2 regions of the Stenotrophomonas sp. YJH_SMC_58 genome follow, and region 2 is predicted to be linked to the other one. Evidence: riboswitches for the same ligand, from Rfam matches in the RefSeq annotation. Region 2 holds a riboswitch; the other holds the start of a gene.
What was found. A riboswitch is a leader RNA that binds a small molecule or an ion and turns the genes downstream of it on or off. The one in region 2 is predicted to bind glycine.

Region 1 (11,482 bases), on a different contig from region 2:
CCATGCGCGAGGTGCTCCAGTCCATCCACTTCTCGGCCTGGGCGCGTTCCATCGGGTCTTCGGCGTACAGCGTGCCCAGCGCGTAGCGCGCACTCAGGTAGCGCACGATGGCGTTCGATTCCCACAGCGGCAGGCCGTGGTCTTCGATCACCGGTACCAGGCCATTGGGATTCATCGCCTGGTATTCCGGCGTCTGCGTGCCGCCGTGGCTGCCACCGACCTCGATGGACTCGTACGGCAGGCCGATTTCCTCGGCACACCACAGCACCTTGCGGACGTTGCTGGAATTGCGACGGCCCCAGATCTTCAACATGCGGGTATTCCTTGCTGGCAATGCGAGCGGCAACGATACCCCTGATCGGGCGGGGTGTGTGCATGCCGGATGCGGGATCTGGCGTCCGGGAATTGCCGGCCAGCGGCCGGCACTACCGGTTCCTCGCTGGCCAGCGGCCGGCATTACCGGTTCTTTTTCGGCAGCGCGCGCACGTAGGACGACTTGCCATCCTTCTTCAGTTCGAACAGGCCGATCGCGGCCAGCAGATCGCTGAGCTTGCCGTAGCCATAGTTGCGCGGGTCGAACGACGCCTGGTTGCCGATCTGGCTGCCGACCGGGCCGAGGTGCGACCAGCCATCCTCGCCCTCGGCCGCGGACACCGCGCGGCGCAGCATCTTCACCAGCCGCGTGTCGCTACGCATTTCCGCACCGCTCTTGCGCGGGCGCGCATCGTCGTTGGCCACCGGCTCGTTCGAGGCCTGTTCGCTGGAGGCCTGTTCGGTATCCGGCACGCTGGCGTGGGTCTGGCCCAGTGCTTCCAGGTAGGTGAATTTCGAGCACGCGTTGACGAACGGCTCGGGTGTTTTCTTCTCGCCGAAACCGTACACCTTCACGCCATCGGTCAGCAGGCGCATCACCATCGGGGTGAAGTCCGCATCGCTGGAGACGATGGCAAAGCCATCCAGGTTGCGTGCGTACAGCAGGTCCATGGCATCGATCACCATCGCCATGTCCGAGGCATTCTTGCCCTTGCTGTAGGCGAACTGCTGGATGGGACGGATCGCATACTCATGCAGCACCGCTTCCCACCCCTTCAGTCGCGGGCTCTTCCAGTTGCCATAGGCGCGGCGCACGTTGGCCACCCCATAGCGGGCCACTTCGGCCAACACCTCGTCGATCTTCGAGGCCGGCGCATTGTCGGCGTCGATCAACAGGGCGATGCGCTTTTCCGGTTCGCTCATGGACTCCTCGCGGGCGGTTGCCTGAACCCGAGTATCGCCGATCCACGCGGGCGCTGACGTGACAGGCAGTCGCCGTGCGAAGATGCCAGGCGCTTCCCCCAATGCCCCCACTGGAGTGAGTCGATGAGTCGCGAGCGCGTTCCCCACCTGGTTGTTGTCGGCGGCGGTTTTGCCGGTCTCTGGGCCACCCGTGCCCTGGCCCGCGAGCGCATACGCATCACCCTGGTCGACCGCCGCAACCATCATCTGTTCCAGCCGCTGCTGTACCAGGTGGCCACCGCCGGCCTGTCCGCGCCGGATATCGCTGCACCACTGCGCCATATCCTCGGCCACCAGCGCAACGTGGAAGTCCGCCTCGGCGAAGTGGTCGCCATCGACAAGCAGGCCCGGCAGATCCGCATGGCCGATGGCAGCACGCTGGACTACGACAGCCTGCTGCTGGCCACCGGCGCCACCCACGCCTACTTCGGCAACGACCAGTGGGCCGATGATGCGCCCGGCCTGAAGACGCTGGACGATGCGATCGCGCTGCGCCGCAAGCTGCTGCTGGCGTTCGAGCGCGCCGAGGCGGAACCGGACCCGGCGAAGAAGGCCGCATGGCTGAGCTTCGCGGTGGTCGGTGGCGGTCCCACTGGTGTTGAACTGGCCGGCACCCTGGCCGAGATCGCGCGGCATACGTTGCGCAACGAATTCCGCCACATCGACCCGGCCAGCGCCAAGGTGCGGCTGGTCGAGGCCGGCCCGCGCGTGCTGTCCTCGTTCCCGGAAGTACTTTCGCTGAAAGCACGCCGCCAGCTGGAAAAGCTGGGCGTGGAAGTGCTGACCGGTACCCCGGTGAGCGACATCGACAGCCAGGGCTTCACGCTCGGTGACCAGTTCGTACCGGCCCGCACCGTGGTCTGGGCCGCCGGCGTGGCCGCTTCACCGCTGGCGCGCACGCTGGACGTGCCGCTGGACCGCGCCGGCCGCGTGCCGGTGCAACCGGACCTGACCCTGCCCGATCACCCGGAGCTGTTCGTGGCCGGTGACCTGGCCGCACTGAGCCAGGCCGACGGCAAGCCGGTACCCGGCGTGGCACCCGCTGCCAAGCAGATGGGCAAATACGTGGCCGAGGTGATCCGCGCACGCCTGCACGGCAAGCCCGAGCCCGGCCCGTTCAAGTACGCCGACTACGGCAACCTGGCCACCATCGGTCGCATGGCCGCGATCGTGCACCTGGGGCGGCTGCAGCTGTCGGGCGTGCTGGCCTGGTGGTTCTGGCTGGCCGCGCACGTGTTCTTCCTGATCGGCTTCCGCAACCGCATCGTGGTGCTGCTGAACTGGGCCGTGGCGTACTGGAGCTACCAGCGCAGCGCGCGCATCATCTTCGGTGATGACCAGGAAGACCGGCGACCCCGACGGTAGTGCCGGCCGCTGGCCGGCTGCCGCGCGGTCCGCCCCCTCTCCGCAGGAAAGGGCTCTGACTCCGTCAACATCATCCATGCATGGCGTGGATCTACCGCTTCATCGGGCCACCGGGCGCCCGCCGTTTCGACCATGCGCGGCAGAAGTCCTCCTTCCTTGCGGTGTCGGCAATCTGCGCGGCACTCCAGTTGCGGGTAATCCAGATCGTCAGTGCCGTGCTGCTCAGATGCCAGCGCAGCATGTCGTGCCGTGGCTGCCGCCAAAGATGGCGGCGGGCAATCCAGAACGCCTCCCGTTCCACCTCTGGCACCTTCTTCTTCATCGCGTCGTCGTCGAAGAACTGCGCGGCGAAACTCCAGGGATTCATCGGCTGAAATCCTGTTCGCGGTTCACTGCTGCACGCAGCCACACCACTGGGCGCGCGGTCCGCCGGCTGCGGCCGGCCTTCCACCAGCGCCAGCCCGAACAGGTACAGCAGGCCAGGCAGCAGTGCGATGCCGGCGGCCAGTACGACGACGGAGACCCATGCCTTACCGGCGGCACGCATCGCGCTCACTTCGCCTTCGGTTTCGGGTACCACAACGCGTTGACGATGATCCAGCGCTGGTCGAAGCGCCCCATGTGGAAGTAATCGACGAACCACGGCGTTTCCAATCGCACCGAGGCGGCATTGCCGGTCACGTCCAGCACCGTGCAGCGGCGGTCCCATTGATCCTTTGGGGTCTTCAGTGCGCCCTGCTTTGTCAACGAGACCAGTTCTTCCTTCGACATGCGGCGCAGGCCCAGCCGCTCGTCGGGCGTATCGCCGAGGACCGCGCGCTTGGCCAGGTCCGGGTGCAGGGAGCGGGCGACGCGCTGCGGGTCGGCCTCCAGTTGGCCGTCGACGTAGTCATGGCAGGTGGCTTCGATGGCCACGAGGGTGGCCGGGTCGGCAGCGGGACTGGTTGACGCAGAGAGAGCGAACAACAGGGCGACGGTGGACATCCGGGTCTCCAGCGCTGAGGGCTGGGCGATCATCGCATGGCGGCACAGAGGCATCCATGTATGCCATGGATCTACAGGGACCCGGCATCCACCGCCTGCAACCACGCCAGCTTGCGCTCGCGCGGCAGCTGCTTGAGCTGCCATTCGGCCCGCGAGGCGGCGGCCCGGTCCGGGTATTCGCGCACGGCCAGCACGCGCAGCGGTGGCCGGGCCCGGGTGTAGCGCGCGCCCTTGCCGGCCTGGTGGGCGGCGAAGCGCGCGTCCACGTCGGTGCTGATGCCGGCGTAATAGCTGCCATCGCGGCATTCGAGCAGGTACAGGAACCACGGGCGGAGGGACGGGGCCATGCCCGGATTATGCCGTGCTGCACTGCAGCGGATATACTGGCGCCCGAATGCAGGAGAGAGGCGCCGCGCTGGCGCCCGCCGAAGGCGCAGGCTCCCATGATCGCTCAGGCCGGTGGGCTGGAATCCCACCAACCATGCATTCGACTCGCCGAGCTGGAGAGAGGTCACCGGGCACGCCCGGGACGATCCGCCGAAGGGGCACGCGGCCCATGCCGCTGAACTCTCAGGCAAAAGGACAGCGGGAGCGGCACCGGTCATCGTCATCCCGTCATTGCGCAGGCAGTGGCGGTAGTCGCGCATGGCCGGCCCCACCGCGCCCGGAGCCTGTCCCATGCTGCTGTCCATCATCTACCTGATCGCCATTTCCGCCGAAGCCATGACCGGCGCACTTTCTGCCGGCCGCCGCCGCATGGACCTGTTCGGCGTGGTCATGATCGCCTGCGTCACCGCACTCGGCGGTGGTTCACTGCGCGACATCCTGCTCGGCCACTACCCGCTGGGCTGGGTGAAGCATCCCGAGTACCTGGGCTTCACCGTGTGCGCGGCGCTGATCGCCACCTGGGTGGCGCGCTGGATGCACCACTTCCGTCGCACCTTCCTGGTGCTCGATGGCCTGGGCCTGATCGCCTTCACCCTGATCGGCTGCTCGATCGCGCGCGAAGCCGGCCATGCGATGCCGATCGTGCTGATCGCCGGCATGCTGACCGGCGCGTTCGGCGGCGTGCTGCGCGACATCCTCTGCAACGAGGTGCCGCTGATCTTCCAGAAGGAGCTGTACGCGATCATCGCGCTGCTGACTGGCGCGGCCTACCTGTTGCTGCTGCACTGGGGCGTGGCCGACGCCACCGCGATCCTGTGCTGCCTCGGCGGCGGCTTCGCGCTGCGCCTGCTGGCGATCCACTACCGCTGGGAAATGCCGAAGTTCGTGTACCACGACGAAGTGCATTGAGGTTCGCGCGGCGGAATCCGCACCACCCCGGCGATGTACCTGGCGCTGTCGCTCATGCGCAGCGCCAGGCGCATCGCCGGTGCAGATGGGCCGGTCTCCAACTCCGACCGGCCCTGATCGCGGCCGCACCCCCGCAGGCGCTGGCCGCCATCCACACACGTGCCGCACTCAAGCGGCTTCGGACACCTTCACGTCGCGACGGGCGCGCACGGCCGCGGCCAGTCGCTCCAGCACCGTCACGGTGGTGTCCCAGTCGATGCAGCCATCGGTGATGCTCTGCCCGTAGACCAGCGGTTGGCCTTCCACCAGTTCCTGGCGGCCACCGACCAGATGGCTCTCGATCATCACGCCAACGATGCGCTGTTCGCCGTCTTCCAGCTGAACAGCAATGTCCTCGATCACCTTCGGCTGGTTTTCCGGGTTCTTCAGGCTGTTGGCGTGGCTGGCGTCGATCATCAGGCGCGTCGGCAGCTTGGCCTTGGTCAGCGCCTGGCAGGCCTCGGCGACACTGGTCGCGTCGTAGTTCGGCTGCCTGCCACCACGCAGGATCACATGGCAATCCGGGTTGCCGGTGGTCGACACGATGGCGGTGCCGCCCTGCTTGGTCACCGACAGGAAATGATGCGGATTGGACGCCGCACCCACCGCGTCAGCGGCGATCTTGACGTTGCCATCGGTGCCGTTCTTGAAGCCGACCGGGCACGACAGCCCCGAGGCCAGCTCACGATGCACCTGGCTTTCGGTGGTACGTGCGCCGATCGCGCCCCACGCCACCAGATCGGCGATGTATTGCGGCGAGATCACGTCGAGGAACTCGACGCCGGCCGGCAGGCCGAGCTTGTTGATGTCGCGCAGCAGGCCACGGGCGATGCGCAGGCCCTTGTCGATCCTGAAGCTGCCGTCCAGGTCCGGATCGTTGATCAGGCCCTTCCAGCCCACCGTGGTGCGCGGCTTCTCGAAGTACACGCGCATCACGATTTCAAGTTCCCCGGCCAGCGCGTCACGCAGCGGCTTCAGGCGCTGGGCGTACTCGATGGCGGCCTTCGGGTCGTGGATCGAGCATGGGCCAACCACCACTGCCAGGCGGTCGTCACGGCCATGCAGGATCTGGTGCAGGGCCGCGCGCGAGGCGCTGACGGTGTCGGAGGCTTCATCGTCACACGGCAGCATCGCCAGCAGCTGGGCAGGCGGTGTCAGCGGTTCGATGGTGCGGATACGCAGGTCGTCGGTGTGCGGGGGCATTGGGGGAGGTCTCCGGAACGTTGGGGGTCCCCAGCGTGGCAGCATGAAAAAAGCCGCCAGGTTCGCTGGCGGCTTTCGGGAATGCGTCTGAAGCTTTCTTCAGGGTGAGCGCAGTCCTTCCTCCGCCAGTGGCTTCGGAAAGTAATACCAGTAAAAGCGGGTGGCGGCTGCGTTCATGGGTTGTATTGATAGCACAGCTTTTGCGCAGTGCAAAATGTTTCATCCGCAACTGGGGACGCGGTTCAGCGAGATGCGCGCCGGCCCTGCCCACGCGGCGGCAACCACGCAACGTCGCTCATTTGCCATGCACTTCCACGTCCAGCAGCAGGCCCTCATGGATGTCGGCCCAGCGTTCCAGCACGCGATCCAGTTCCTGCCGGGCCTCGTCCAGCTGCTCGGGGTTGAGCAGGGAACGCGCGGTGTAGAGATCGGAAACCAAGCGCCGCAGGGCCGATTCCTGGATGGCCACCGACGGCCCCTCCAGCCCCGGCAACTGCAACGCCGGGCTGTCGCCAAGAGGGCCGAACAGCGTGACCTGGAGCGTGCTCTGCATGATCGACTTTCCTGCGGATGGGCATGGGCAATGTCCTGTTTACCGCGTCTGGGTGACAGGCGCATGTGCCACCCATGCCCAGCACGGAATCTGCCGGCGTCTGCCGCGCCGCTACAAGGCGGCCAGGTCGGCAAGGTGCTGGGCCATGCTGTCCATCGCGCCTACCGCCTGGGTGGTGGTGAAGTACTCATGCCAGCCGGTAGCGGCAATGCCGGCCATCAACGCATCGACCTCCTCGCGGCTTGCGCAGCGCCAGACCGCATAGAACTGCTCATCGCTGCCGTGCGGTACGCCCGAGGCAATGCGGCCCATCGCCAGCGGCGTGATGCGGACCGGATCGAACTGCTGCATGCCGGCGCCGATACGGGCGAAGAAGGCGTTCCGCTGCTCGGGCGGAAGTGTGGTCCAGGCAGGGGTGGCGGTGTAGAGCTCGATGAAGGTGTGCGACATGGTGGTTCTTCCTTGAGGGTTCGGGGGTTGCCGGCCAGCGGCCGGCACTACCGGAGCGAGCGCAGCGCGCGTTTGCGGATGTAGGCGTTGGCGTCGCTGTGGCGCTCATGCTGCCAACGCGTACACAGCTGGCGCAGCCACTGCGGCTGGGTCTTGCCGGCATCGTTGAGCCAGTTTCCGACCGAATCCTGCACATAGCGTTCCGGATCGTCGGCCAGTGCTTCCAGCAGCGCGGATGCATGTTCCGGGCGCTGCTTGAACAGTGCGATATGCGTGGCCCAGACACCGCGCGGACGCAGTGCTTCGCAGGCGAAGCGGCGCAGGTACGGCGATGTTTCCTGTGACCACGGTTGCAGGTGCTCCAGCGCCTGCAGTGGTGCGGCAACGATGTCCGTGCGTAGTGCCAGCCACGCCCATTCGCGCACACCGAAATGGGGGTCATCGGCCAGTGTGCGCATCTGCTGCAGTTTCCCTGCCAGCGTTGCGCGGGCATCGCTGCCGATCAGGTAGCAGGCCCAGCCACGCACGGTATCGGAGCTGTGATGCTGCCAAAGCGCAGGCGCCCCCTGCCCCGCCTCACGCAGCAGTTGCGCAGCCAGGGCCATGCGCAGGGTGATGCCCTTGCCTGAGGCGTCCCGCATGCGTTGCTGCGCCTCCGGTGCAAGCGCAGGCGCCACCACCTGCAGCAGCGCGGCAAAATCCACTGCCAGGCATTCTGCCAGATGGGTGGCGGGGACGCGGCCGGTGTTGAGTGCTTGCCGGCGTTCCGCAGGAATGGCCGTGCTCATGCTGCGGATTCCCGCCCGGCGTCCGTGTACTGCCAGACCTTGCGCAGCAGCTGTGACAGCTGCTGCTGTTCATCAGCATCCAGGCCGTTGAACAGCCCACCGATCCATTGCGTGTGCTGCTCGAACAGCGATTCGGCCAAACGCTTTCCCGGTGCGGTCAACACGATCTGCAGGCGGCGGCCATCCCCGTCATCGTTGCGACGCTGCAGCAGGCCTTCGCGCTGCAGGCCGTCGAGCAGGCCGCTGATGGTGGCGCGGGTCACGCCGGCGCGCTCGGCCAGCACATGCGGCGGCAGTGCGCCACCGGCCCCGTGCAACAGGAACAGCACGATGAAGCGACCCTCGCTGAGCCCATGCGGTGCCAGCCGCGCGGCGCAGTCGCGATCGATCGACGAGGACAGCGAGAGCAGCTGGAAACACAGGCGCAGCGGCGCGATGTTGGCGTGACCGCGTCGCTGCGCTTCCTCGATCAGGGCATGGTGCTTGGCTTCGATCATCTCACGCACGTGATATGGTTAGGCGCCTAATCATACAGCCAAACAGCCGCTGCCTGTAAACCACAGCCGATATCAGGTGAACTTTCCCAGCAGCAGGCACGCAACCAGCCCGCCGCCCTCCCGGTGCAGCAGCTGCAGTTCGCCCGCGTGCCGCCTCGCCACATTTGCGGCCACTGCCAGCCCAAGTCCCGCTCCACCGGTGGTGCGACTACGAGAACGCTCGCTGCGCTGGAACGGTTGCAGCAGGCGTACTCGGTCGCCCTCGGCGATACCTGGGCCCCGATCCATCACCTCCAGCTGGACCCCTCGCTCAACCACGGCAAGCCGCAGTTCCACCGCCCCGGCATAGCGATCGGCATTGTCGATAAGGTTGTCGAACGCGCGCCGAAGCAGCAACGCGTCGCCGTGCCAGGGCAGACTGTCCGGCCCCTGCATGGAGATCTCGACACCGCGCAGCAACGCTGCCTGCACGCACTCCTCCAGCAGCGCGGCCAGATCCAGCGGGCGCATCTGCAACGGCTGCAGTTCACCGCGTGCGTAATCGAGCACCTGCTCGATCATCGTGTCCATGCGCTCGATGTCCGCCACCATCCGGGCCGCCTGTGGTGTGGGCGCGAACTCGGCGCGCAGTCGCAGGCCGGTCAATGGTGTGCGCAGGTCGTGCGCCACTGCAGCCAGCATATGGGTCATGTCCTGGGCCTGCGCACGCAGGCGCTCTCGACCGGTGCCGATCGCGGCGGCCAGCATCTGTACCTCGCGCGGGCCATCATCCGGCAGGGGCGTGTCGGCTTGCAGGTCCACGCGTGCACTGGCATCGGCCAAGCGTCGTAGTGGACGCCCCAGCCGGATCGATGCCCACGCCGCCAGCGGCGCCAGCAACACGGCACCGCCCAGCAGCGCCAGTATCACCTGTCGCCGCCAAGCTGCCAGATCACTGTGATCGCTGCCGACCACCCGCCAGCGGCCATCGGCCTGGCGCACGCCCAGTTCAAACGGCGGCCATTGCATCGCGGTCAGCAGCGCGGCCTGCGCCTTCAGTACACCGACCCGCGCCGTGCCGTCGAGCACCTCGCCGCCTTCGATGACCTGTACATCAGGCGCCTTGCCCTGTCCGCTCCAGACCAGGCGCACCTCCTTCGCCGGCAAACCCATCTGCAGCGCCGCCAACTGGGTGAGCCAGTCACTGGCACTGCCCTTTGGTGGCGCATCCTGCGTCGCCAGATGCAGGCCCAGTGGTGCCGCGGCCTGCTCCCCCCGCAGCACCTGCACGGCCTGGTCCAACCGCATCGGTGGCGGCGCGGGCCGAGGCATCCAGCCAACCACGGCCACGCTGACCAGTGTCGCCAGCAGCAGGCTGGCCAGGGCCAGCATCGTGATCCAACGCGCGGTCGGCCACCGGCTATTCACAGCACCTGTACCTCGGCGTGGAAGCGATAGCCTTCGCCACGCGATGTCTGCACCAGGGCTTCCGCACCGGGTGAGGCCTGCCCGAGCTTGCGGCGCAGGCGGCTGATCGCCAGGTCGACCGCGCGGTCGACGCTGTCACTCGGTTCGCCACGGCTCAGCTGCAGCAGCTGCTCGCGCCCCAGCACCCGCCCGGGGCGTTCGGCCAGCGCCAGCAACAGGCTGAATTCACCACGGCTGAGCACCAGCTCGTTCCCATCCGGCGCCAGCAGGCGACGTTGTTCCGGCAGCAACCGCCAACCAGAAAAGCGCAGTTCACTGGCTACCTGCGCGCGCAGCTTGTCCTGCCGGCGCAGCAGCGCGCGTACCCGCGCCAGCAGCTCGCGCGGATCGAACGGCTTGGCCAGGTAGTCGTCCGCGCCCATCTCCAGGCCGATCACCCTGTCCGGTGCGCTGCCCATCGCCGACAGCATCAGGATCGGAATGGCCCGTGCCTGCAGCCGGCGGCAGACCGACAGGCCATCCTCACCGGGCATCATCCAGTCGAGGATGATCACGTCCGGGCGATCGACCTGCAGCAGCACGTCCAGCGCCGTCGCGTCCGCTGCCACCCGTACCTGGTAGCCATGCAGCAACAGGCAATCGGCGATGGCATCACGGATGCTGGCGTCGTCATCGACAACGATGACACGGGCGGGAGTCGTCATGCAGGCAGTATCAGGCAGGTCTGTATCAGGACGGTATCAACGCCGATATTCCCGCGATACGGCGCTGCGCGCCAATGGTCACCCATGATCACTGCGGAGACTTGCCTTGCGCCTCATCCCATTCGTCCTGCTTGCTGCCCCGCTGGCTGCGCTGGCGTCCGATTCCCCCGAACACATCCTGCCGATGTGGATGCAGGGCGGTCATCCGGCCGTGGCCGTGTCGCTGGACGGGCGTGCCGAACCGCTGCGCTTCGTGGTCGACAGCGCGGCAGGCGCCACGCTGGTCGATGACCGCGTCGTGCGGCGCTACGGTCTGGGGGATGCGGATGCAGAGGTATCACAGGCCCAAGGGGCAAGTGCAGCCTCCGCGCGGCTGCAGCGCATACGCAGAACGTCCTGGCAGCTGGGCAGTTGGCAGCTGCAGGCCCAAGCCATGAAGGTCGATCTGTCGTCGTTGCCGAAGGACGATGATCCGGCCATTGACGGCTTGATCGGCAACGATCTGACCGGACGCTGGGACACCCGTTGGGACTTCGGCCGCAATCAACTGGCGCTGTGGACACCCGGCGGATTGAATCTGGAAGGACCGGGTTGCCAGCCCAATGCGCTGCCCGGACGCACTGACGGCCTGCGCCAGTTCGGTTTCATCATGCTTGGACTGGGCGCGCCCGCGGTGGACGCCATCGCCGTGGTCGACACCGGTGCCGCGCAGACCGTCCTCAACGCCGAAGCAGCCCGCGCACTGGGGCTGCGCACCGACGGCAGCGACGCACGGGTGCGGGTGCGTGAAAAGGGCACCGAAGGCCTGGGCGGCGGAAAGCAGGCAACCTGGCTGTACACCCTGCCCGGCATGGCCGGCAACGGCTGGCAGCACCCCTCGATGGAGGTCCGCATCAGCGAACTGCCAGTGTTCAAGGCGAT
Region 2 (11,482 bases):
GCCGCAGGTGACCTCGCCGGGCCTGAGCAACTTCACCGAGCATGGTGGCTTCGCGCCGAAGGGCCTGGCCGGTATTGGCGCTGCACTGCTGGTTGTCGTTTTTGCCTTCGGTGGCACCGAGATCGTGGCCGTTGCGGCGGCGGAGACCGAAGATCCGGAACGCAGCATCGCCCGTGCCATCCGCACCGTGGCGTGGCGCATCCTGGTGTTCTACATCGGCTCGCTGAGCGTGATCATCGCCGTCGTACCGTGGACCAGCGAAGCGCTGAAGTCGCCGTTTGCCGCCGTGCTGGATATCGCCCGCATCCCGGGCGCGGGCACCGCCATCACCCTGATCGCGGTGATCGCGCTGCTGTCGGCGCTCAATGCCAACCTCTACGGCGCCTCGCGCATGATGTATTCGCTGGCGCAGCGTCGTGAAGCGCCGGCCGTGCTGGGCTGGACCGATCCGCGCCAGGTGCCGGTGATTGCCGTGCTGGCCAGCGTGCTGTTCGGTTTCGCCGCCACGGTGATGGAGCTGCTGTTCCCGGACCGGGTGCTGCCGGTGCTGCTGAACATCGTCGGTTCCACCTGCCTGCTGGTGTGGACGCTGTCGCTGGTGTCGCAGCTGGTGCTGCGCCGCCGCGCGGATCGCCTGGGTACCCGGCTGCCGTTCCGCATGGCCGGCTTCCCGTGGCTGACCTGCTGCGCGCTGGCGATCCTGGCACTGATCTTCGGCCTGCTGCTGAGCGAGTCGCACACCCGCCTGCAGTTCCTGTCGATGGTGGCGCTGACCGCCACCATCGCCGCCGGCAGCGCCATCGCGCGGCGCATGCGCGAGGCGTGACTGAAGCTGCCGGCCAGCGGCCGGCACTACCACGGAGGCTGCACATCCGCCGTGCCATCCTGATCGTGTGGGCCGTCATCGGCCCGTCGACCGGGAGTACCGCATGCTGCGCAGTCGCCCCTTCCTGATGTTTACCGGCCAGGCCGAGGCCGCCCTGGCCCTGTACGCCGAGGCCTTCGCCGATTTCCGCCTGCTGGCAATGCAGCGCCATCCGGACGGCGCCGGTGCCGGCGTGCCCGGGCAGGTCCGACAGGCCATCTTCCTGCTCGGTGGCACCCACTACCTGTGCTTTGACAGCCTGGACGTGCACGATTTCACCTTCAGCCCGTCGATCTCGCTGTTCGTCGAGTGCTCCGGCGCCGAGCAGTTCGAGCGCGCCGCGCGCGTGCTGGGCGAGGGCGGCCACTGGCTGATGCCGGTGGGCGACTATGACTTCAGCAACCGCTACGGCTGGGTGCAGGATCGCTTCGGCGTGTCGTGGCAGTTGAGCCTGGGGCAGATGCCGGACCCGTGATCGGGATTACCGTGGGTGTGGACCCTGGTCCACCCGCCCTCATGAAAACGGCCCGCTTGCGCGGGCCGTTCTCTTTACCGATGCCGCGAGGAATCAAGCCTCGACTTCATCATCCTTGTAGGCATCGACCGGGATGCAGGCGCACATCACGTTCTTGTCGCCGTACACGTTGTCGACGCGCGCCACCGGCGGCCAGTACTTGCTCTGCTTCAGGCTGGCCAGCGGGAAGGCAGCCAGTTCGCGCGGGTAGGCGTGGGTCCACTCGCTGGCGGTCACCGCGGTGGCGGTGTGCGGCGCGTTCTTCAGCGGGTTGTCCTCGCGGTCCAGGCGGCCGTCTTCGATCGCGGTGATCTCCTCGCGGATCTGGATCATCGCGTCGATGAAGCGGTCCAGCTCGTGCAGCGATTCGCTCTCGGTCGGTTCGACCATCAGCGTGCCGGCCACCGGGAAGCTCAGGGTCGGGGCGTGGAAGCCGAAGTCGATCAGGCGCTTGGCGACGTCCTCGGCGCCGATGCCGCTGGTCTTCTCCAGCGGGCGTACGTCGAGGATGCACTCGTGTGCCACCAGGCCGTTGCGGCCGGTGTACAGGGTCTTGAAGTGCGGGGCCAGGCGCTTGGCGATGTAGTTGGCGTTGAGCTGCGCGACCTGGGTGGCCTTGCGCAGGCCTTCGCGGCCCATCATCGCGATGTACATCCAGCTGATCGGCAGGATCGAGGCGCTGCCGAAGCTGGCGGCGCTGACCATGCCGACCGGGCCGTTGTCACCCAGCTTGCCCGGCAGGAACGGGGCCAGGTGTTCCTTGACCGCGCACGGGCCGACGCCCGGGCCGCCGCCGCCGTGCGGGATGCAGAAGGTCTTGTGCAGGTTCAGGTGCGAAACGTCCGAACCCCACTTGCCGGGCTTGGCCACGCCGACCAGGGCGTTCATGTTGGCGCCGTCGGTGTACACCTGGCCGCCGTGCTGGTGGATGATCTCGCAGATCTCGACCACCTCTTCCTCGAACACGCCGTGCGTGGACGGGTAGGTCATCATGATCGCGGCCAGGCGGTCGCTGTACTTCTCGGCGTTGAGGCGGATGTCTTCCACATCGACGTTGCCGTTGGCATCGGTCTTGGTGACCACCACCTTCATGCCGCACATCTGCGCCGAGGCCGGGTTGGTGCCGTGCGCCGAATCCGGGATCAGGCAGATGTCGCGGTGGCCTTCGCCGCGCGAGCGGTGGTATGCCCGGATCGCCAGCAGGCCGGCGTACTCGCCCTGTGCGCCGGAGTTCGGCTGCAGGCTGACCGCGTCGTAGCCGGTGCATTCGACCAGCATCGCTTCCAGCGTGTCGATCAGTTCCTTGTAGCCCAGCGCCTGGTCGGCCGGCACCAGCGGGTGGATCTGCGAGAACTCCGGCCAGGTCACCGGGATCATCTCGGCGGTGGCGTTGAGCTTCATGGTGCACGAACCCAGCGGGATCATCGTGCGGTCCATCGCCAGGTCCTTGTCGGCCAGCGAACGCAGGTAGCGCAGCAGTTCGTGCTCGCTGTGGTGGGTGTTGAACACCGGGTGGGTCAGGAACGCGGACTGGCGCAGCAGGCCGGCCGGCAGCGCGTCGGCGGTGCTGGCGTCCAGCGCGTCGACGTCCAGCGAGGCACCGAACACCGCAGCCACGGCGACGATGTCGGCGCGGGTGGTGGTCTCGTCCAGGCTGATGCCGACCGAGTCGCTGTCGATCGCGCGCAGGTTGTAACCGGCGGCGCGTGCCTTGGCATGGATTTCATCGGCATGCACGCCGGTGACGTGCAGGGTGTCGAAGAAGTCGCCACCGACCTGCACGCCGGCATTGCGCAGCGCTGCGGCCAGGATCGAGGCCAGTCGATGGGTGCGGCGGGCAATGCGGGTCAGGCCTTCCGGGCCGTGGTAAACGGCGTACATCGAGGCCATCACCGCCAGCAGCACCTGCGCGGTACAGATGTTGGAGGTGGCCTTCTCGCGGCGGATGTGCTGTTCGCGGGTCTGCAGGGTCAGGCGGTAGGCCGGGTTGCCCTGGGCATCGATCGAAACGCCGATCAGGCGGCCCGGCATCGAGCGCTTGTAGGCGTCACGGCAGGCCATGAAGGCGGCGTGCGGGCCACCGAAACCGAACGGCACGCCGAAACGCTGGCTGTTGCCGACAACGATGTCCGCGCCCCATTCGCCCGGGGCAGCCAGCAGGGTCAGGGCCAGCAGGTCGGTGGCCACGGCCACCAGGCCGCCGCGTGCGTGCACGGCATCGACCAGCGCCTTGTAGTCGCCGACCTGGCCGAAGGTGTCCGGATACTGCAGCAGCAGGCCGAACGCTTCCGCTTCCAGTGCTTCGGCCGGGGTGCCGACGCGCAGCACGATGCCCATGGGCTCGGCGCGGGTACGCAGCAGTTCCAGGGTCTGCGGGTGCACGGCGTCGTGCACGAAGAAGGTGTCCGACTTCGACTTGGCCGAACGCTTGGCCAGGGTCATCGCTTCGGCGGCGGCGGTGGCTTCGTCCAGCAGCGAGGCGTTGGCGATTTCCATGCCGGTCAGGTCGGCGCACAGGGTCTGGAAGTTGATCAGCGCTTCCATGCGGCCCTGCGAGATTTCCGCCTGGTACGGGGTGTAGGCGGTGTACCACGCCGGGTTTTCCAGGATGTTGCGCAGGATCACGTTCGGCGTGTGGGTACCGTAGTAACCCTGGCCGATGAAGCTGCGCAGCACGGTGTTCTTGTCGGCGATCGCACGGATCTTCGCCAGTGCCTGCACTTCGGTCATCGACTCCGGCAGTGCCAGCGGTGCCGGCGACTTGATCTTGGCCGGCACGATGGCGTCGGTCATCGCATCCAGCGACGCGTGGCCGACGACGTCGAGCATCTGCGCGATCTCGGCGTCGTTGGGGCCGATGTGGCGCTCGACGAACGCGTTGTGGTGCTCAAGCTCACGCAGGGAAGGGGTGTTCTGGGACATGGCGAAGGATCCGTCAGGAAAGGGCACACGCACGGGCACAAGCCGCCGGTCGGCGGTCTGCGGGGCGCCCCTCTGTCCTTTTGCCTGAGAGTTTAAAAGCGCGGCGGACCGCAGCTTCGTGCCCCTTCGGCGCCGGATCGAACCGGTCTCTCCAGAGTTGTGTTACGGGTGGTATCGGGCCTGAGCGATTACGGGCGTTGCGCCTTCGGCAGCGGTGTTCCGCTTCTCCCACCGTGTTGCCCGCCGATTATAGCCCGTTGCGGGCGCGGCGGCCGCCTTCGGTCCTGGAGGCCGCGCCTGAATGGCCGATGGCCCGTCCGTGCGTTTTGTGCACTGCTGCATGGCATCAGGTGCAATCCCCACCTATGATGGGCGGATACCCGAATTCATCTGGCGCCGTCCCTGCTGCAGGGGACCGGCGCCCGCCGTGCGTGCCGCGCATGGCCCTGCCGGACGCCTTTCCCATGACCGCCGCTGTTGCTCCCTCCACCCGCCGCATGGCCCTGCTGCTCGCCGGCCTGGCCATGTTCGGTCCGTTCTCGATCGACACCATCTTCCCGGCGTTCCCGCAGCTGGCCCAGCGCCTGGCGGTGGACGAGGTGGCGGTGCAGCAGACCATCAGCGTGTACCTGCTGTTCTACGGCCTGATGAGCCTTGCGCACGGCCCGCTGTCCGATGCCTGGGGCCGCAAGCGGGTGATCCTCGGTGGCCTGGTGGTGTTCGTCGGCGCTTCGGTCGGCTGCGCGCTGTCCACCGACCTGACCACGCTGCTGGCCTTCCGTGCGCTGCAGGGCCTGTCAGCAGGCGTCGGCATGATCGTCGGCCGCGCGGTGATCCGCGACCTGTACCACGGACACGACGCGCAGCGTCTGATGAGCCAGGTATCGATGCTGTTCGGCATCGCTCCGGCCATCGCACCGATCATTGGCGGCTGGATCCTGCTCAGTGGCGCCGGCTGGCCACTGATTTTCTGGTTCCTGGTGGTGTTTGCGCTGCTCCTGCTGGCGGCCACTGCACGCTACCTGCCGGAAACCCATCCGGTGGAGGCACGGGTGCCGTTGTCGCCGCGCGTGCTGCTGCGTGATTACGTGCGAATCGGTTTCAACCCGCGGTTTCTGCGCCTGGCGCTGGCCGGCAGCATCGGTTTCGGCGGCATTTTCCTGTACATCTCCTCGGCGCCGGTGTTCGTGATGCAGCACCTGCATCTGGGCGAGGGTGGTTTTGCCTGGCTGTTCATCCCCACCATCGGCGGCATGACCACCGGCTCGTTCCTGTCCGGGCGCATGGCCGGGCACACCACGCCCACCCGCCAGGTGTCCATTGGTTTCGGCCTGTGTGCGCTGTCGGTGCTGCTGAATGTCGGCTACGTGGCGCTGTCGCCACAGTTCGTGCTGCCATGGGCGGTACTGCCGATCTTCCTGGGCGGCATGGGCATGGCATTGATCTTCCCGATCCTGGCGCTGGCGGTGCTGGACATGTACCCGCACCAGCGCGGCCTGGCCTCGTCGCTGCAGGCCTTCGTGCAGCTGATGATCAGCACGGTGGTGGCCGGCGTGGTGTCGCCGCTGCTCAGTGCCAGCCCGCTGCACCTGGCGCTGGGGCAGGCCGCGTTCTTCGCCGCCGGCTTCGTGTTCTGGTACTGGGAACACCAGCGTGAACGCGCGGCACAGGCGGCCTGCACGGGCCATTGAGCAGCGCGCAGGGGTAGGGCCGGCCGCTTTGCCCGCAACGCTTGCGAAGAGGAACGACCGGACTAGGCTGGGCACTCCAGCCAGCCGGTGCGTGGATGCACGACAGCCAGCCAATCCGATGTCGTTGCATGAGGTTCCCCATGGCTGCGCAGCAGACCTACCGCCTGTTCGAGGTGGCGCTGAAGGAGCGCCGCGTTCTTTCCCCTTCCCTTGACCGCATGGTGTTCACCGGTGCCGACGTGGCGCGGATGAAGACCGAAGGCCCTGACCAGCGCATCAAGGTGTTCTTCCCCTTGCCCGGCCAGGAGGTGCCGCAGGTCCCCAGCGGTGAAGACTGGTACCCACGCTACCGGGCCCTGCCGGACGACAAGCGCCCGCCGATGCGTACCTACACCATCCGCCAGTTGCGCGCCGAGCAGGGCGAGGTCGACGTCGATTTCGTCATCCATGGCGAAACCGGCCCCGCCTCGCGCTGGGCCATGCACGCCCGCCCAGGCGACCGTGTGGTGCTGCTGGCCCCGGACGCCGACTGTGCCGAGAGCAGCGAGGGCTGGGAGTGGAAGCCACCGGCCGGTGTCGGCCAGGTGCTGCTGGTGGCCGATGAAACCGCGTTGCCTGCGGTGGCCGGCATCCTCGAGGAACTGGCGGCCATGGTCGACCCACCGCGCACGCTGGCGCTGCTGGAGGTGGCGCAGGCCGGTGATGCGGTGCACCTGAAGGCGCCCTCCAGCGCCGAGCTGGTCTGGCTGCCGCGCGGGCAGGCCGCCTACGGACAGCGGTTGCTGCAGGCGGTCCAGGCGCGGTTGGCAGCGACCTCGGGCGTGGCTGCCGGCGATGCGCTGGAGGAGATCGACGTCGATACGCAGATCCTCTGGGAGCAGGCCGAAACCGGTGTGGCCGGGCCGCTGTATGCCTGGGTGGCGGGCGAGGCGGGGGCGGTGATGGCGATCCGCCGCCACTTGGTGCGTGATTGCGGGCTGGACCGCCGCGCGATCACCTTCATGGGCTACTGGCGGCACGGCAAAGTGCTGGACTGAGGGGTGTGAAGCGGTGCTGCGGGCGGGGTGCGCTATCCTTGCGCCCCCCTTCGCAGCGGTACCGCACCATGTCCACCAGCTCCAAGACCCGCCGCGACCAGCGCCGTCGCCAGGAAAAGCAGGCCGCCAACAAGGCCGCCGCGCAGGCCTCGCCGGTGGAGCCGCATGCGGAACTGCGCGATGCACAGCGCACCCTGCTGGCCGGTGTCGTGCGCCGCGACGGCGAATGGGTGCTGGGCATGGACGGCCGCATCGCGGGCCACAGCGAGAGCGCTGCGCAGGTGCTGGCGCTGATCATGCAGGCCGGTGAACTGCACGAGCGCAACGGCACGCCGGTGCGCCTGATGTACTCCGATGCACTGCGCGATGCCGCACAGGCCGAAGCCAGGGAGAAGGGCCAGACCTTCGAGGAATTCAAGGCCGAGCTGGCCGCAGCGATGGCCGCGAAGAAGAACAGCTGACTGCTGTTTCGGTAGAGCCGGCCACTGGCCGGCTGCCCGTTGGGTCTTCATCGCGTAGTTGCCGGCCAGCGGCCGGCACTACCAGAAAGGGACGGATCCTCGCGGACCCGCCCCTTTTTTCATTTCGCCGCCGGGGCCGCGTTGGCCTGCCAGCCGCACATCTGGCCTTCGTTTTGCTGCTTCAGCCACTCGTTGACCGGGGTGAAGTACTCGATCATCGGGCCGGCATCGAGCTTGTCGGTACCGGTCAGCTCCTTCAGCGTGGCCTGCCACGGCTGGCTGGCACCCTTGCTCAGCATCGCCCAGTACTTCTGGCCGGCTTCCTTGTTGCCGTAGAAGGTGCACTCATGCAGCGGGCCCTTGTAGCCGGCCGCATCGCACAGGCCCTTGTAGAACTGGAACTGCAGGATGCGCGCCAGGAAGTAGCGGGTGTACGGGGTGTTGCCCGGCACGTGGTACTTCGCGCCCGGATCGAAGAACTCTTCGCCACGGGTGCTGGCCGGCGCCACGCCCTGGTACTTGGCCTTCAGGTCCCACCACGCCTTGTTGTAGTTGTCGGCAGTAATCGAGCCATCGAACACGCCCCAGCGCCAGCGGTCGATCATCAGCCCGAACGGCAGGAACGACACGCCTGACAGCGCCATGCGCATCTGGTTGTTGATGACCGCCTCGCGGCTTTCGGTCGGCGCATCGACCAGGCCGATCGAGCTGAGGTACTTGGGCGTCATCGCCAGCACGATGGTGTCGCCGATCGCTTCATGGAAGCCGTCGTTGGCACCGCCCTGGAACAGCGGTGGCAGCGGGTTGTAGGCCAGGTCGTAATAGATGTGGCCCAGCTCGTGGTAGATGGTGGTGAAGTTCTCTTCGTTCGGCTTGATGCACATCTTGGTGCGCACGTCGCCTTCCATGTTCATGTCCCAGGCACTGGCGTGGCAGACCACGTCGCGGTCGTCAGGCTTGATGAACTGGGTCTTTTCCCAGTAGGACTGCGGCAGCGACGGCATGCCCAGCGACACGTAGAAGTCCTGCGCGCGCTCGGTCATCTGCTTGGCGGTACGCAGTTCGGCCTCGCGCTGCGCCTTGTACTGCGCGGCCACGTTGGCATCCTTGCCGGCCTTGGCCAGCGCCGCGCTCAGGTTGGTCTGGTACTGCTTTTCCAGCGCCGCGGTGATGTCCAGGCTGCCGGCGCCCGGGTACGGTTCCAGCTGGTCCCACAGGTTCGACCAGTCCTGCTGCCACATGTTGCCCAGCAGGTGCGCGGCGATCAGGCCATTGCCTACTTCGGCCTTGTCCTTGCCATAGGTCTTGTCCAGCTTGCCGCGCGCGTAGCAGTGCAGCTGCTCGTACATCGGCTTGACCTGTTCCCACAGGCGGTCGGTTTCCGGGCCGATCTGCTCCGGCGGCATGTCATAGCCGCTGCGCCACATCTGGCCGGCATCGGTGAAGCCCATGCCCTTGGCGCCTTCGTTCACCAGGCCGACGAACTTCTGGTAGTCGCCGCGCATGCTCTTGGTGGTGCTGTGCCAGCCCTGCCAGGCGTCAAGCTGCTTGTCGTAGTCGCGGCTGCGCGCCAGTACCTGTTCCAGCTCGCCCAGCTGGCGGCAGGAGTTCGGATCGTTGGCGTCGGTGCAGTACTTGCCGGCACCGTAGCTGCCTTCCATGCGGGTGGCGATCTGGGTCAGCTCGGCCAGCTTGGCCGGATCGCGCGGCGCCGGCATCGAGGACATCAGTTTCAGCAGGTGGATCGCACGCTTGCTGTCCTCGCTCATCGGCTTGCCGTCGAACTTGGCGGCCTGCTCGATCCAGCTGTTGAGCTGGGTCAGCGAGCGCTCGTTGGCCTTGGCCGCGATGCGTTCGGAATCACTGTTGATGTAGGTGGAAGACAGCCACTGCGCCGAGGTCATCTCCGGGTAGGCGGCCTTGAATTCGGCATTGATGCGGGCCACGAACTGGTCGGCGGTTTCGCCGGCCGGGGCGCTGCTGCTGGCGGTATCGGTGCCTGGGGCAGCTTCCTTCTTGCAGGCGGCCAGGGCCAGCGTGGCGGCGGCGATTGCCGAGGCCAGCAGGAGATGACGGTGTTTCACGGGCGGTCCTTGGGTGGTGAACGACGGCCGAAGGCTAGTGGGCCGTCGCTGCCACCGCAAGTGGCGGAAGTCGGCCGGGCGGCGCCCGGCACCCGCAGAGGCTTTCAAGCAAGGGCAAAGGCCGAAGCAACAGCGTGCATTCCGTGGGATGGCGGGGCGGTGTGGGTGGGCAGGACACGCCGTAAACCCATCCATGGGGGCTCGATGGCGCCATCCATGGCGCCAACGGTCCTGCCCATCCACACCGCCCCGCCTTCGACAGATTCCGGCGGCTGTTGGTAGGTGTCGACCTTGGTCGACACATCTGTCAGATATCGAATGAGTCATCCACGCATGGCGTGGATCTACTGTGTCGACCAAGGTCGACACCCACCAGGGCAATGCGTCGTTCCGACAGATCGCGGAAAACTGTCGAAGGCGGGGTGGGTCCGGTGGCGGGAGTGTCCGCGGCATGGATGCCGCGGCCAAGCCCCCATGGATGGGTTTACGGCGTCTCCCGCCACCGGACCCACCCCGCCATCCCTCAGGAAACCCGCTTCTGCTGTTGCTGTCGAGGCTACCGGCCAGCGGCCGGCATTACCGCGGGTGCAGGGCTGCAAGCCCTGCCGAACAACCCTCAACCTTCGCAGTTGGCGAACAGGTCGCGATCGCGCTCATACAGCGAGGTCTTCACCTGCATCAGGCCCAGCACCGACGGGAACAGGTTGTCGTGGTCGGTATAGGCCGCCGAACGCTTGCGCACGCACTGCAGGTCCAACCCACGGCTGCTGGCAAAGCCCGGCGAGAACCACATCGTCATCGGTACGCGGGTCTGCTCGGCCGGAGCGATCGCATACGGCACGCCATGCAGGAACAGGCCCTTCTCGCCCAGCGATTCACCATGGTCGGACAGGTAGATCATCGCCGTGTCGTAATCCTGCATGCCCTGCAGGGTGCCGATGGTCTTGCTCAGGAAATGATCGGTGTACAACACCGCGTTGTCATAGCTGTTGGTGATCTCTTCGCGAGAGCAACGGCCGATGTCACGGGTGTCGCAGGTTGGCTTGAAGCGCGCGAAGGCTGCCGGGTAACGCTCGAAGTAGGCCGGGCCGTGGTTGCCCAGCTGGTGCAGCACCACCACGCGGTCGCCGGGCTTGGCACGCACCTGGGTGGCCAGGTCCTGCAGCAGGATCTCGTCCATGCAGCGGCCATCGGCGCACAGCCCCGGCGTGGTCGCATCGGACAGCGACTGGAACTCCAGCCCTTCGCAGACGCCCTTGCAGCCGGACTGGTTGTCACGCCACAACGGCGCGATGCCGGCGCGGTTCAGCACGTGCAGCAGCGACTGGTGTGCACGGATCTTCTTTTCATCGTAGTCATGGCGTCCCCACGGCGAGAACAGGCACGGCAGCGACACTTCGGTGCTGGTGCCGCAGGAGTGCATGTCGGGGAAGTTGATCACCGGTGCCTGGGCCAACTCCGGGGTGGTGTTGCGGCCACCGTTGAGCCCCCAGTTCTGCGCGCGCACGGTTTCGCCCATGACGATCACCAGCAGGCGCGGCTTGCTGGCCGGGGCGCGTGGCGTGGCCTTGGCGTCGGTGCCGATCGGCAGCTTCGGCGCGCGCTGCACCGGGTTGTCGCCACGCAGCGCGCGCGGCATACCGAGCAGCACGTTGGCCGGGGTGGCGAGATAGCGTACTTCGCGCTGGTTGCGCATTAGCGCCGAGACATCCTGGAACGAGATCAGCGCACCGCCAACTGCGGTCGCCGCCGCCACGACCAGGAAGCCGAGTCGCCACAGCAGGCTGCGGCCCCAACTGCGTCGGCGCAGCTGCACGCGCCACAGCACCACCATCGGCAGCACGGCCAGCAGCAGCACCGGCCACAGCAGCGATACGGTCATCAGCTCGCGGCTCTCCTTGGGGTCGG

Region 1: another riboswitch for glycine. It lies ahead of AC5P68_RS15270 (trimeric intracellular cation channel family protein); the one in region 2 lies ahead of gcvP (aminomethyl-transferring glycine dehydrogenase).

Annotation. Positions count from the first base shown of each region.
Region 1 covers NZ_JCAFSW010000011.1:157,249-168,730, forward strand. Annotated here, with positions in the region: gene AC5P68_RS15240 (glutathione S-transferase family protein) at 1-313, opposite strand, end outside; gene AC5P68_RS15245 (NYN domain-containing protein) at 457-1,236, opposite strand; gene AC5P68_RS15250 (NAD(P)/FAD-dependent oxidoreductase) at 1,360-2,640, shown strand; gene AC5P68_RS15255 (hypothetical protein) at 2,732-3,187, opposite strand; gene AC5P68_RS15260 (nuclear transport factor 2 family protein) at 3,193-3,624, opposite strand; gene AC5P68_RS15265 (GIY-YIG nuclease family protein) at 3,696-3,971, opposite strand; glycine riboswitch at 4,012-4,101, shown strand; glycine riboswitch at 4,115-4,218, shown strand; gene AC5P68_RS15270 (trimeric intracellular cation channel family protein) at 4,303-4,920, shown strand; gene AC5P68_RS15275 (3-deoxy-7-phosphoheptulonate synthase) at 5,089-6,162, opposite strand; gene AC5P68_RS15280 (hypothetical protein) at 6,458-6,715, opposite strand; gene AC5P68_RS15285 (DUF6616 family protein) at 6,827-7,165, opposite strand; gene AC5P68_RS15290 (DNA alkylation repair protein) at 7,213-7,953, opposite strand; gene AC5P68_RS15295 (MarR family winged helix-turn-helix transcriptional regulator) at 7,950-8,450, opposite strand; gene AC5P68_RS15300 (sensor histidine kinase) at 8,523-9,821, opposite strand; gene AC5P68_RS15305 (response regulator) at 9,854-10,561, opposite strand; gene AC5P68_RS15310 (aspartyl protease family protein) at 10,668-11,482, shown strand, end outside.
Region 2 covers NZ_JCAFSW010000001.1:66,499-77,980, reverse strand. Annotated here, with positions in the region: gene AC5P68_RS00365 (amino acid permease) at 1-826, shown strand, start outside; gene AC5P68_RS00360 (VOC family protein) at 930-1,340, shown strand; gene gcvP (aminomethyl-transferring glycine dehydrogenase) at 1,434-4,301, opposite strand; glycine riboswitch at 4,364-4,466, opposite strand; gene AC5P68_RS00350 (multidrug effflux MFS transporter) at 4,766-5,992, shown strand; gene AC5P68_RS00345 (siderophore-interacting protein) at 6,133-7,029, shown strand; gene AC5P68_RS00340 (hypothetical protein) at 7,098-7,490, shown strand; gene AC5P68_RS00335 (M2 family metallopeptidase) at 7,610-9,574, opposite strand; gene AC5P68_RS00330 (phosphoethanolamine transferase) at 10,191-11,482, opposite strand, start outside.